Regions from separate parts of the Nonomuraea sp. CA-143628 genome, predicted to be linked through region 1. Evidence: riboswitches for the same ligand, from Rfam matches in the RefSeq annotation. Region 1 holds a riboswitch; each other region holds the start of a gene.

Region 1 (4,114 bases):
ACAGGTTGAGCGACTGCGACTGGTCGATGTACGGCTGACGGGCCGCGGCCAGGTCGATGAGCGCCTTCTGCGGCAGCTCCCAGGCCGTGCGGTACAAGGTCTTGAGGTCATCGGGGATGCCCGCGATGTCCTGGACCGAGCCGTCCGCCCGCTTGATGTCGTCACGCATCCGCTGCGTCCACAGCCCGCGAGCCTGGAGGTCGGCCACCAGGTAGCGGTTGACCTGGAGGAACTCCCCCGACAGCGTCTCGCGCTTGAACACGTTGGACACCTGCGGCTCGATGCACTCGTAGCACCCGGCGATGGAGGCGATGGTCGCGGTCGGGGCGATGGCGACCATCAGCGAGTTGCGCAGCCCGGTCGTGGCGATCTTCGCGTGCAGCTCGGCCCAGCGCGGCGACGCGGCGGCGTCGTAGTGGTCGGGGTGCAGGACGCCGCCGGCCGCCCTGGTCTCCTCGTACGACGGATGCCGGCCGCGCTCGACGGCCAGGTCGGCGGAGGTGTCGTAGGCGGCCAGGGCGATCTCCTCGGCGACGCGGGTCGACAGCCCCAGCGCCTCGGGCGAGTCGAACGGCAGCCGGAGCGCGAAGAAGACGTCGGCCAGGCCCATCACGCCGAGCCCGATCGGCCGCCAGCGCTTGTTGGCCGCCTCCGCCTCGGCGGTCGGGTAGAAGCCCAGGTCGATGGTCCGGTCCAGGAAGCGCACCGCCGTACGGACGGTCGTGCGCAGCCGGGCCCAGTCGACGCCCTCGCCGGTCAGGTGGGCGGCGAGGTTGATCGAGCCGAGGTTGCACACCGCCGTCTCGCCGTCGCTGGTGACCTCGAGGATCTCGGTGCACAGGTTGGACAGGTGGATGACGTTCTCGGGCCGGGCCGTCTGGTTGGAGGTGCGGTTGGCGGCGTCCTTGAACGTCATCCAGCCGTTGCCGGTCTGGGCGAGGGTGCGCATCATCCGGCCGTAGAGGGTCCGGGCGGGCAGCTGCCGGGTGTAGCGGCCGTCGGCCTCGTAGGCGCGGTAGGCGCGGGTGAACGCCTCCCCGTACAGGTCGGTGAGGTCGGGGACCTCCTTGGGGTCGAACAGCGACCAGACCTCGTCGGCCTCCACCCGCCGCATGAACTCGTCCGGCACCCAGTTGGCCAGGTTGAGGTTGTGCGTACGCCGGGCCTCCTCGCCGGTGTTGTCGCGCAGTTCCAGGAACTCCTCGACGTCGGCGTGCCAGGTCTCCAGGTAGACGCAGGCCGCGCCCTTGCGGCGCCCGCCCTGGTTGACGGCGGCGACGGAGGAGTCGAGCGTACGCAGCCAGGGCACGATGCCGTTGGAGTGCCCGTTGGTGCCCTTGATGAGGGATCCGCGCGAGCGCACCCGGGTCCAAGCGATGCCGATGCCCCCGGCGTACTTCGACAGCCTGGCCACCTGCCCGTAGCGGTCGTAGATCGACTCCAGCTCGTCACGCGGCGAGTCGAGCAGGAAGCACGACGACAGCTGCGGGCGGCGCGAACCGGAGTTGAACAGCGTCGGCGAGCTCGGCAGGTACGACAGCGTGGACATGAGACCGTACAGCTCGGCGGCCTCGGCGACCGTCTCCGACAGCCCGCAGGCCACGCGGAGCAGGAAGTGCTGCGGCCGTTCGAGCACCGTCCGCGACTGCGGGTGCCGCAGCAGGTAGCGGTCGTAGACCGTACGCAAGCCGAAATACTCGAAGCGGTCGTCCGCCTCGCCGGAGACGAGCGCGTCGAGCTCGGCGGCGTGCGCGCCGACGAAGGCGGCGAGCGAGTCCTGGAGCAGCCCGGCGGCGTGGCTGGCGGCGATGGACTCGGAGAAGGTCCGCACGCCGTGCCCGGCCGCCTCGTCGGCGATCTCCTCGGCCAGGAGCCGGGCGGCGATCCGGGAGTTGGCCGGATCGGTGATCACTCGTGCGGCGGCCTCCTCGATCGCCAGCCGCCTGTCGACGGTGGTCGGCTGCCGATCGACCGTGGCCGGCTGGTGATCGGCCTCAATGATCTGCGTCACGTGCTCTCTCCTCGCGAGCTCATCCCCGTGAGGGCGCGTGAGAGCACGGCGGCCCTGGACTCCATGGCCGCCGACGCCCCCGGCCCTCCCTCGAGGCCATGGACACTTCGATGGGCGGAGCCGGCTGGCTCCCCCAACGTCACCGGCAGGTCTTCGGGCTCGCGGGCATGGTCGATAATTCCTACTGGCCGTCGCTTCCCGGAAATGCCCAGTGCTCGTGACGGCGGTCGTTCCCGCTCACCGCTGCGGGGCAGCCCCGGAATCGCACCGGGTTCCCTTTTGCTCCGCCCCGAGGGGCGAACCAGCGACGAGCAGAATCCTACATCTAGTGGCCCTTGGCGCAACTACCCCAGCATGTTGTGTCAGCGGTATCGAGCATGCCGAGATCGCGGAGCACGGCCCTGGTCCTGCCGATCTCCGAGGCCAGCCACTGTTCGAAGTCGTCGCCGCTGAGCGGGATCGAGGTCCATCCCTCCGCCCGGCAGGCCGCCCGCCAGGCGGCGGACTCCGTGACCTCGTCGCAGAGCCGGATGGCGACGGCCTTGCCGTCGTCGGACATCTCCTCGGGCCCCACGGCCGCGCACCAGTCGGCGAAGTCGACCCGCACGCCGCACTCCAGCAGGCTCGGCGCGTCGACGCCGTCCACCCGGCGCGCGCTGGAGACGGCCAGCACCCTGACCTGGCCCTTGCCGATGGCGTGGCGCCAGTCCGCGAGCGTGCCGGTCGCCGCGGCGGCCTTGCCGCCGAGGAGCGCGGCCGCGGCCTCCTCGCTGCCGGGAAAACCGGTGTAGTCGACCTGCCGGGTGTCGGCGCCAAGACCCTTGGCGATCAGCCCGAACAGCAGGTGGTCGGGCTCGCCCTGCGGTCCGCCCGTCAGCGGCGTGCGGTCGGGGTGGGCGACCAGTTGCGCGCCGAACTGGTCGAAGGTGGCGAACTTGGAGTGGGCGGGCACCACCACCACCTCGATCTGGCCGGTGAGCCGGGCCAGCGGCGTGGCGGTGTCGAGCAGCGACAGCCCGTTGTTGAGCTCGGTCGCGGCCAGCGCGGGCAGCCCGGTGACGGTGATCCGGGTGACGGGCGGCGTGCCGGAGACCGGGAAACCGGCGTCGCGGGCGGTTTTGACGAGCGCCTTGGCGACCCGGGCCCAGCGCCCGGCGCCGGGGACGATCGCGAACCGGCCCGAGAGGCCGGCCGCGTTGACGGCGCGTCCGCCGAGACTCCCCTCCGTGCCACATCCTGTCGCGCAGGCCGCCACCGCCAGGCCGAGCGCGAAGAACCCCCGTCGGCGCATGGCGTCCCCCCCTCGCACCCCATAACTACCCCAGGTCACTGACGCTTAACGCACTGTTACACATCTGGGTCGTCATTATGAGGGATCACGAAAAGTCGGGAAGAACTATGAAGTTTTCTCGCCCACACCGACGAGCAGGTACGACGGCAGCGAGGGCTCGCTGACCAGCCTGGGCCGGTCGGGACGCCAGTCGGGGGCGTGCACCAGGCCCGGCTCGACCAGCTCGAAGTCCCCGAAGAACGCCCGAATCTCCCTTGGAGTCCGGTCGGTACCGGCCCCGGCCGAGGTGGGCCGGTGGAGCGGCGTGGCGCCCTCGTCGAACCGTCCCCGCGAGGTCGCGTGGGTGAGCACCAGGTAGCTGCCGGGCGCCACCGCCTCGCGCAGCCTGGTCACCATCTTGCCCGGGTCGCGGGCGTCCGGGATGAAGTGCAGGATCGAGACCAGCAGCACGCCCACCGGCTCGTTCAGGTCCAGGAAGCGGGCCGCCTGCGCCAGCACCTCGTCGGGGTCGAGCAGATCGGCCTGGACGAAGACGGCCCGGCCCGCCTCCTCCAGCAGCGCCCTGGCGTGGGTGGCGACGACCGGGTCGCGATCGACGTAGACGACTTTCGCCTCCGGCGCCACCTCGTGCACGTTGCCCTGGGTCGGCAGCCCGCTGCCCAGATCGAGGAACTGGCGCACGCCCGCGTCCGCCAGGTGGCGGACCGCGCGCTGGAGGAAGGCCCGGTTGGCACGCGCCAGCAGGACGGCTTGCGGGATCAGCGCCGCAAGCCGGTCGATCGCCTCGCGGTCGACGGCGTAGTTGTCTGTGC
Region 2 (4,114 bases), 1.6 Mb from region 1:
GTCCGGTGCAGGCGCTCACCCCGACCCAGGGAGAGGCCGGATCGGTCACCAGCCCGGCCGCGGACAGCTGCCGCACCGCCCGCTCGGCCGCGGCGGGGGACAGGTCCAGCAGGACGACCGTCCGCCACGGCGTCAGCCGCACCGGAACCGCTCCACCGTCGGCGGCGGTGTCGGCGACAGCGCGTACCTGAGCGGCGGACAGCCGCCCGAGCGGCACCACGGCCTCCAGCGCCACGCGGCCGTCCCGCTGAACGACAGGTCCGGGGCGGTGGGCCGAGCCGGCAGGGGAGTCGTCCGATGCGGTCGTCGCACGGTCATCCGCCACGCCCAAATGGGCGGGACTGTCCGATGAGCCCAGGTGGGCGGCGATCCGGGCAGGACCGTCCGCCAACTCCGCGATCCGCCACGCGCCCCGGTCACGATCGGAAAACCCGCGCTCCCGTTCGTCGAGGAACGCCTCGGCGGCGGCGATCATCTGCTCGACCGCCGCGTCACGGGACACGACAAGCCCGGTGTCCACGCCCGCCAGCAGCAGTGACACCCAGGCATCACCGCCCGTCACCGCGCCGTCGGGCGGTGTCGCCCAGGCGTCACCGTCCGCCGCCGCAGGCACGAGAGCGACATCGGCGGCCAGCTGCCGCGTGTCACCCGTGCCGTCGTCCAGCGCGAACAGGAAGCGCCCCGGCAGCTCGGCCAGCCGGGGAAGCGCGCACAGAGCCAGGTCCAGGGCCTCTACCAGGGGTTGCGTGTCCACCAAACCAGAGGGCCCGCGGCCGCCGAGCGGCGAGGCGACGATGTTGCGTACACGTTCGTGCGCGGCCGAGGGCAGCAGCCCGGCGGCGGCGATCCGTTCGGCGAAAGCGGCCGGTTCGCGCAGACCCCGCACCTGTACGTTCGCCCGCGACGTGAGCTCGACCACCCCGGAGCCCAGCTCCGCCGCGCAGGCCGCCAGCTCGCGGAGCTGCCCGCCGGAGACCGCGCCGCCGGGCAGGCGGACGCGGGCCAGCGGGCCGTCGGCGGCCTCGTGCACCTGGAGCGCTCCCGGACAGGCGTCGGGCCGGACCCGTCCGGAAAAGTCGGCTATGGACACGATGAGGATGGTAACGCCACTTCTGGTGGAGGTTGATCCTGCCGTAGGCTCCTGGGTAGGCGATGGCAAAGGGAGGAAGCCGGTGCGAATCCGGCGCGGTCCCGCCACTGTGACCGGGGAGCGAACCCCACCGCAGGCCACTGCCCGGCAACGGGTGGGAAGGCCGGGGTGAGCGCTGATCCGGGAGCCAGGAGACTCCTGCCGTCGCGACACCCACGACCGGGGCGAGGACCCCGAGGGAGGATCGCGCCGTGCCTGGCGACAGCCGTACCGTCCTGCTGCTCTCCACCTCCGACACCGACCTGCTGAGCGCGCGTGCCTGCGGCGCCCCCTACCGCCTGGGCAATCCCGCCCGGCTCGCCCCCGACGATCTGCCCGGCCTGCTGGAGGGGGCCGACCTGGTCGTCGCACGGCTGCTCGGCGGCCGCCGCGCCTGGCAGGAGGGGCTCGACGCCCTGCTGGCCGGGCCCCGTCCGGTCGTGGTGCTGGGCGGCGAGCAGGCGCCGGACGCCGAGCTGATGGAGTTGTCCACGGTGAGCGGCGGCGTCTGCGCCGACGCGCACGCGTACCTGGCGCACGGCGGGCCCGCCAACCTGACCGAGCTGCACGCCTTCCTGTGCGACACCGTCCTGCTGACCGGGCGCGGGTTCGCGCCGCCGGAGCCCACGCCGTCCTGGGGGCGGCTGGAACGCCAGGTACGGTCACACGAGGGGCCCGTGATCGGAGTGCTCTACTACCGGGCGCACCACATGGCGGGCAACACGGCCTTCGTCGAGACGCTCTGCGCCGCCGTCGAGGAGGCGGGCGGGCAGGCGCTGCCGGTTTTCTGCTCCTCGTTGCGCACCGCCGAACCCGAGCTGCTGGACACCCTGCGGGCCGCCGACGCGCTGGTGGTGACCGTGCTGGCGGCGGGCGGCTCGCGTCCGGCGACGGCGGGCGCGGGCGGGGACGACGAGGCGTGGGACGTGGGCGCGCTGGCCGCGCTCGACGTGCCGATCCTGCAGGGCCTGTGCCTGACCTCGTCCAGGCAGGCGTGGGAGGACAACGACGACGGCCTCTCGCCGCTGGACGCCGCCTCGCAGGTGGCCATCCCCGAGTTCGACGGACGGATCATCACCGTGCCCTTCTCCTTCAAGGAGGTCGATCCGGACGGGCTGACCGTCTATGTCGCCGACCCGGAGCGGGCCGCGCGGGTGGCGGGCATCGCCGTACGCCACGGGCTGCTGCGCCACACCCCGCCCGGCGGGCGGCGGCTGGTGGTGATGCTGTCGGCGTACCCGACCAAGCACTCGCGCGTCGGCAACGCCGTCGGCCTGGACACCCCCGCCAGCACCGTACGGCTGCTGGCCAGGCTCGCCGAAGCGGGCTACGACCTGGGCGAGGGCTTCCCCGGCGTGGCCGAGCAGGACGGCGACGCGCTCATCCACGCGCTCATCGCCGCGGGCGGCCAGGACCAGGACTGGCTGACCGAGGAGCACCTGGCGGGCAATCCGGTACGCATCTCCGCCACCTCCTACGAACGCTGGTACCGCACGCTCCCCGCCGGCCTGCGCACCGGGATCGAGCGGCACTGGGGAGCCCCGCCCGGCGAGCTGTTCGTCCATGACGGCGACATCGTCCTGGCGGCGCTGCGCGCCGGGAACGTGGTGGTCATGGTGCAACCGCCACGCGGCTTCGGCGACAACCCGATCGCCATCTACCACGACCCCGACCTGCCGCCCAGCCACCACTACCTGGCCGCCTACCGCTGGCTGTCGGCCGAGTTCGGCGCGCACGCGATGGTGCACGTGGGCAAGCACGGCAACCTGGAATGGCTGCCGGGCAAGTCGGCGGGCATGTCCGCCTCGTGCGGCACTGACGCGGCCATCGGCGACCTGCCGCTGGTCTACCCGTTCCTGGTGAACGATCCGGGCGAGGGCACCCAGGCCAAGCGGCGGGCGCACGCGGTGCTGGTGGACCACATGGTGCCGCCGATGGCGCGGGCGGAGACGTACGGCGACATCGCCCGGCTGGAACAGCTCCTGGACGAGCACGCCACCATCGCCGCAATGGACCCGGCCAAGCTCCCCGCGATCCGCGCCCAGATCTGGACACTGATCCAGGCCGCCCGGCTCGACCACGACCTCGGGCTGGCCGATCGTCCGCACGACACCGAGTTCGACGACTTCATCCTGCACGTGGACGGCTGGCTGTGCGAGGTGAAGGACGCGCAGATCCGCGACGGCCTCCACGTGCTCGGCCAGGCGCCGGCCGGACCGGTCAGGGTGGACCTGGTGCTGGCCATGCTGCGCGCCAGGCAGATGTGGTCGGGCCGCGAGACCCTGCCCGGCTTACGTGAGGCGCTCGGCCTGGCCGAGGACGGCACGGCGGCGCTGGCCGAGGCGGACCGGGCCGAGGCGACCGCCCGTGCCCTGGTCGAAGCGATGGAGGAGCGAGGCTGGGCACCGGAGGCGGCCGAAGAGGTGGCGCAGGAGGTTGCCCACGCGCTGCCCGCCGATCGGCGCGAGCTCGTCACGCGGGTGCTCGCGTTCGCCGCCACCGAGGTGGTCCCGCGCCTGGCCCGGACGACCGACGAGCTCGACCATGTCCTGCACGCCCTGGACGGCGGCTACGTGCCCGCCGGTCCGAGCGGATCGCCGCTGCGCGGCCTGATCAACGTGCTGCCGACCGGCCGCAACTTCTACTCCGTCGATCCCCGGGCGGTGCCCAGCCGCCTGGCCTGGGAGACCGGCCAGGCGATGGCCGAATCACTGCTGGAGCGCTACCGCGCCGACACCGGCGACTGGCCGCGCTCGGTGGGGCTGTCCGTCTGGGGCACCAGCGCCATGCGTACGGCCGGCGACGACGTGGCCGAGGTGCTGGCCCTGCTCGGCATCCGCCCCGTATGGGATGAGGCGTCGCGCCGGGTCACGGACCTGGAGCCGATCCCGCTCGCCGAGCTGGGCCGGCCGCGCGTCGACGTGACCGTCCGCATCAGCGGCTTCTTCCGCAACGCGTTCCCGCACGTGGTGGCCATGCTGGACG
Region 3 (4,114 bases), 1.6 Mb from region 1:
TGGTTCTACTCCAACCCCGTCTTCATCCGCGTCCGCTGACTCGCTGACCCTCTGACGTGGGCGGTCCCGCGTACCACGCGGGACCGCCGCGTCCGCACGATCAGCGGCGTGGTGCCCTCTTCACCGGTCGGGGGCCGGTCCCCATAGCGGCGTGGTGCTCTCTCGCCGGTCGGGGGCCGGTCCCCATGGCGGCGTGGGTCTTTTCAACGGTGCGGGGCCGGGTTACGTTCGCGTTCGGCGAGACTCGGGGATCGTCTGCCTTCCCGTTCCTGTCCCACAGGGGGAATCCGAATGCGCAGAGTCATCACTATTCTGATCACCGCGCTCTCCGTGACCATCGCCATGGCCGTGCCCGCCAACGCCGGCGGCCTGGACGACGTCTTCGCCAAGCTGCTGGTCAAGCAGGTCAAGGGGACGAACGTCGCCAAGCACCTGCAGGCCCTGCAGGCCATCGCCACCGCCCATGGCGGCATCCGCGCGACCGGCACCAGCGGCTACGACGCCTCCCGCGACTACGTGGCGAACAAGCTGCGCAAGGCCGGATACAAGGTCACGCGGCAGCCGATCAACTTCGTCGAGAGCTGGGCCGAGAACGCCCCGCCGACACTGGCGCTCACCGCGCCGAGCGCGAAGACGTACGTACCGAACGAGGACTTCCTCACCTTCCAGCCCTCCCCGCCGGGCGAGGTGACCGCGCAGGTCCAGGGTGTGGACCTCACGCTGCCACCCACCCCGACGCCGACCTCGACCAGCGGCTGCGAAGCGGCGGACTTCGCCGGGTTCGTGACCGGCCGTATCGCGCTCGTCCAGCGCGGCACCTGCCCGTTCGTCAATAAGGTGCAGAACGCGGCCGCGGCGGGCGCGACCGGGCTCATCATCTTCAACGAGGGCCAGCCGGGTCGTACCGACGCGTTCCCGCTGGACATCGGCGAGTGGCGGGGCGGGATCCCCATGGTGTTCGCCGACTTCGCCGTGGGCAACGAGCTCGCGAGCACGCCTGGTGCGACGGTACACCTCAAGGTCGACGCCAACCTCGTGCTCGGCAGCACGGACAACGTGATCGCCGAGACCCGCTTGGGCGACCCGCGCGACGTCGTCATGGTGGGCGCGCACCTCGACAGCGTGACGGCGGGGCCCGGCATCAACGACAACGGCTCGGGCAGCGCGGCGATCCTGGAGGTCGCCGAGGAGATGGCGCTGTACCCGGTCAAGAACAAGGTCCGCTTCGCCTTCTGGGCGGCCGAGGAGATCGGGCTGCTCGGTTCCGATCAGTACGTCGGGTCGTTGTCGCAGGCGCAGCGGGACCGCATCCGGGTGTATCTGAACTTCGACATGGTGGGCTCGCCGAACTACGCCTACAAGCTGTACGACGGGGACAACTCCGACAACGTCGGCTCCCCCGCCGGTCCGCCCGGTTCGGCCGAGATCGAGAAGCAGCTGGCGGCGTTCTACGGCTCCCGTGGCCTGCCCACGGTGGGCACGGACTTCGACGGGCGTTCGGACTACGGGCCGTTCATCGCGGTCGGGATCCCGGCCGGCGGCATCTTCACCGGTGCCGAGGGGATCAAGACGGCCGCGGAGGCGGCGCTGTTCGGCGGGACGGCCGGGGTCGCCTACGACGCCTGCTACCACCAGGCGTGCGACACCATCGCCAACATCAACGCCACGGCGCTGGACGTGGACGCGGACGCCATCGCCGATTCCGTCGCCCGATACGCCTTCAACCTGCGCTCCATCCCGCCGCGAGTGGCACCCGCCACCAGCCGTGCGCGCTTCACCGCGCCAACCTCTGACTTTCTTGATGTGTTGACGCGAACGGGAGGAAAGGATACGTTCCGGTAGATTTCACGGTTGTCCAAGGGAAATCCGGTGAGATGCCGGTGCGGACGCGCCACTGTATCCGGGACGTAGATCCCGGGAGCCAGGTCGCTTGGACCTCCGTGACCTCATTTGTTGGGACGCGTCATCCCTGAGGAGGCACTGATGAGTGGTCTGTCCGCTCCTACCGTCATTCCGTTCCCCCGTCTGCGGCTGTGGTTGCTGGCCGTACCGGTTCTGCTGCTGATCGCCTACCTGGTGCTGATGGACAACGGCGCCATCTCGCAGACGGGTGCGTACCTGCACGAACTCATGCACGACGGGCGTCACCTGCTCGGCGTGCCCTGCCACTAGACCTCGGCATGGTACGCACCCTGCTGGTCAGGGGCCTGCTTCTGGGCCTGCTGGCCGGATTGATCGCGGGCGGCTTCGCCTTCGCCTTCGGGGAACCGCAGGTGGACAGTGCCATCGCACTGGAACAGGCGCACGCCGCGCAGGAACCTGGCCATGACCACGGCGATCTCGGCGAGGAGGAGCTGGTCAGCAGGCCGGGCCAGAAGGCCGGGCTCTTCCTCGCCACCGGCCTGTACGGGCTGGCCGTGGGAGGGGTCTTCGCCCTGGTGTACGCGGGTCTGCGGGGCCGGGTCGGTCCACGGTCGGAGGGCGGGCTGGCGCTCGCCGCCGCCGGGTCGGCGTTCGGGGCGATGATCCTCGTACCGTTCGTGAAATATCCGGCCAATCCGCCGGCTGTCGGAGACCCGGAAACGATCAACAGCCGGACCGCCCTCTATTTCGTGATGATCCTTGTCGGGCTGGCCGCGATCGCGATCGCGGTGGCGACCGCGCGCCGGGTGACCGCCGGGCCATGGGCGCGGTGGGTCGCGGCCGGGGTCGCGTATCTGGTCCCGGTGGTCGCCGCGTGGCTGCTGCTGCCGACCGTGGACGAGGTGCCCGAGGGTTTTCCCGCCACGCTGCTGTGGCAGTTCAGGCTCGTGTCGTTAGGGACGCAGCTCGTTTTCTGGACGGCCTTCGGTGTGCTGTTCGGGTGGGTGAGCGACAGGGCGGCGCGGCGGGCGGCGGCCGTACCCGCGACCGCCGTCTCGCCGGGCTGAGCCGGCGTGCTGTTCGTCCGGCACGCCAGTACGCCGGGAATGCGGACCGCCTGCTTTCCCGGGGCCGATGAGGACGCCGACGCGGCGAGCCTGGCCAGAGCGCACGACTTGGCCAGCGCACACGGCCTGGCCAGCGCCCATGGCCTCGCCTCGGTCGTGGCCGAGTCGGTGGCGGCCGGTTCGGTGGCGGCCGGTTCGGTGGCGGCCGGTTCGGTGGCGGCCGACTCAGCGGCGGCCGACTCAGCGGTGGCCAGCGCGGTGGTGGCCGGGTCGGTGGCGTGGGTCGCTCCCAGTGTCGCGGCGCGGCAGACCGCCGCCGCGCTCGGCTGGGAACCGTGCGTGGTCACCGCGCTCGCCGAGGCGGATCACGGCCGATGGCGCGGCCTGCCGTACGGGCGGGTCGCGCGGGAGGAGCCGGACGCGCTGGCGAGCTGGCTGGCGGATCCGGACGCGGCGCCGCACGGCGGGGAGAGCCTGGCCGTGCTGGCGGCGCGGGTGGCCGGCTGGCTCGACTCGGTACGCGGGGAGCCCGAGGCGGTCGCCGTCTGCGACGCGGGCGCCATCCGGGCGGCGCTCGGCCACGCGCTGGGGCTGGACCCGGTGCGCGCCGCCCGTTTCGATCTCGCGCCGCTGTCCGTCACCGAGCTGACCGTCACACGAGGCGGCTGGCGGGTCGCCCACGTCAACCGGAAGATCCTTAACCGGAAGATCCTTGTCGTGAACGTACGGAAGGTCCTGTCTTGATCGTCTCGTATCCGTTCAGCGCCGTCGTCGGGCTCGACGACCTGAAGCTGGCGCTGGTGCTCAACGCCGTCTCGCCACGGGTGGGCGGTGTGCTGGTACGGGGTGAGAAGGGCACCGCCAAGTCCACCATCGTGCGCGCGCTGGCCGCCCAGTTGCCCCCGGTGAACGTGGTGCCCGGCTGCCGGTTCGCCTGCGATCCGGCCGCGCCCGATGCCGAGTGCCCGGATGGCCCGCACGAGCCGGACGCCCAAGGGCTCCGCCGTCCGGCCGCGTTGGTGGAGCTGCCGGTGGGCGCGTCGGAGGACCGCCTGGCCGGCTCGCTCGACGTGGAGCGGGCGCTGACGGAGGGGGTGAAGGCGTTCGAGCCGGGCCTGCTGGCGGCCGCGCATCGCGGCGTCCTGTACGTGGACGAGGTGAACCTGCTGCACGACCACCTGGTC

The links. A riboswitch is a leader RNA that binds a small molecule or an ion and turns the genes downstream of it on or off. The one in region 1 is predicted to bind cobalamin.
Region 2: it holds a riboswitch for cobalamin, as region 1 does, so the genes downstream of both, cobN (cobaltochelatase subunit CobN) here and ACQP2T_RS21570 (ribonucleoside-diphosphate reductase subunit alpha) in region 1, are expected to answer to the same signal.
Region 3: it holds a riboswitch for cobalamin, as region 1 does, so the genes downstream of both, ACQP2T_RS28645 (CbtB domain-containing protein) here and ACQP2T_RS21570 (ribonucleoside-diphosphate reductase subunit alpha) in region 1, are expected to answer to the same signal.

Annotation. Positions count from the first base shown of each region.
Region 1 is NZ_CP192072.1:4,674,859-4,678,972, reverse strand. Features, by position in the region: gene ACQP2T_RS21570 (ribonucleoside-diphosphate reductase subunit alpha) at 1-2,011, opposite strand, end outside; cobalamin riboswitch at 2,139-2,332, opposite strand; gene ACQP2T_RS21565 (tripartite tricarboxylate transporter substrate-binding protein) at 2,337-3,302, opposite strand; gene ACQP2T_RS21560 (SAM-dependent methyltransferase) at 3,408-4,114, opposite strand, start outside.
Region 2 is NZ_CP192072.1:6,258,573-6,262,686, forward strand. Features, by position in the region: gene cobG (precorrin-3B synthase) at 1-1,090, opposite strand, end outside; cobalamin riboswitch at 1,119-1,306, shown strand; gene cobN (cobaltochelatase subunit CobN) at 1,342-4,114, shown strand, end outside.
Region 3 is NZ_CP192072.1:6,267,228-6,271,341, reverse strand. Features, by position in the region: gene ACQP2T_RS28655 (phosphoesterase) at 1-39, shown strand, start outside; gene ACQP2T_RS28650 (M28 family peptidase) at 292-1,842, shown strand; adenosylcobalamin (AdoCbl) riboswitch at 1,834-1,982, shown strand; gene ACQP2T_RS28645 (CbtB domain-containing protein) at 1,984-2,172, shown strand; gene ACQP2T_RS28640 (CbtA family protein) at 2,181-2,930, shown strand; gene ACQP2T_RS28635 (histidine phosphatase family protein) at 2,937-3,674, shown strand; gene ACQP2T_RS28630 (VWA domain-containing protein) at 3,671-4,114, shown strand, end outside.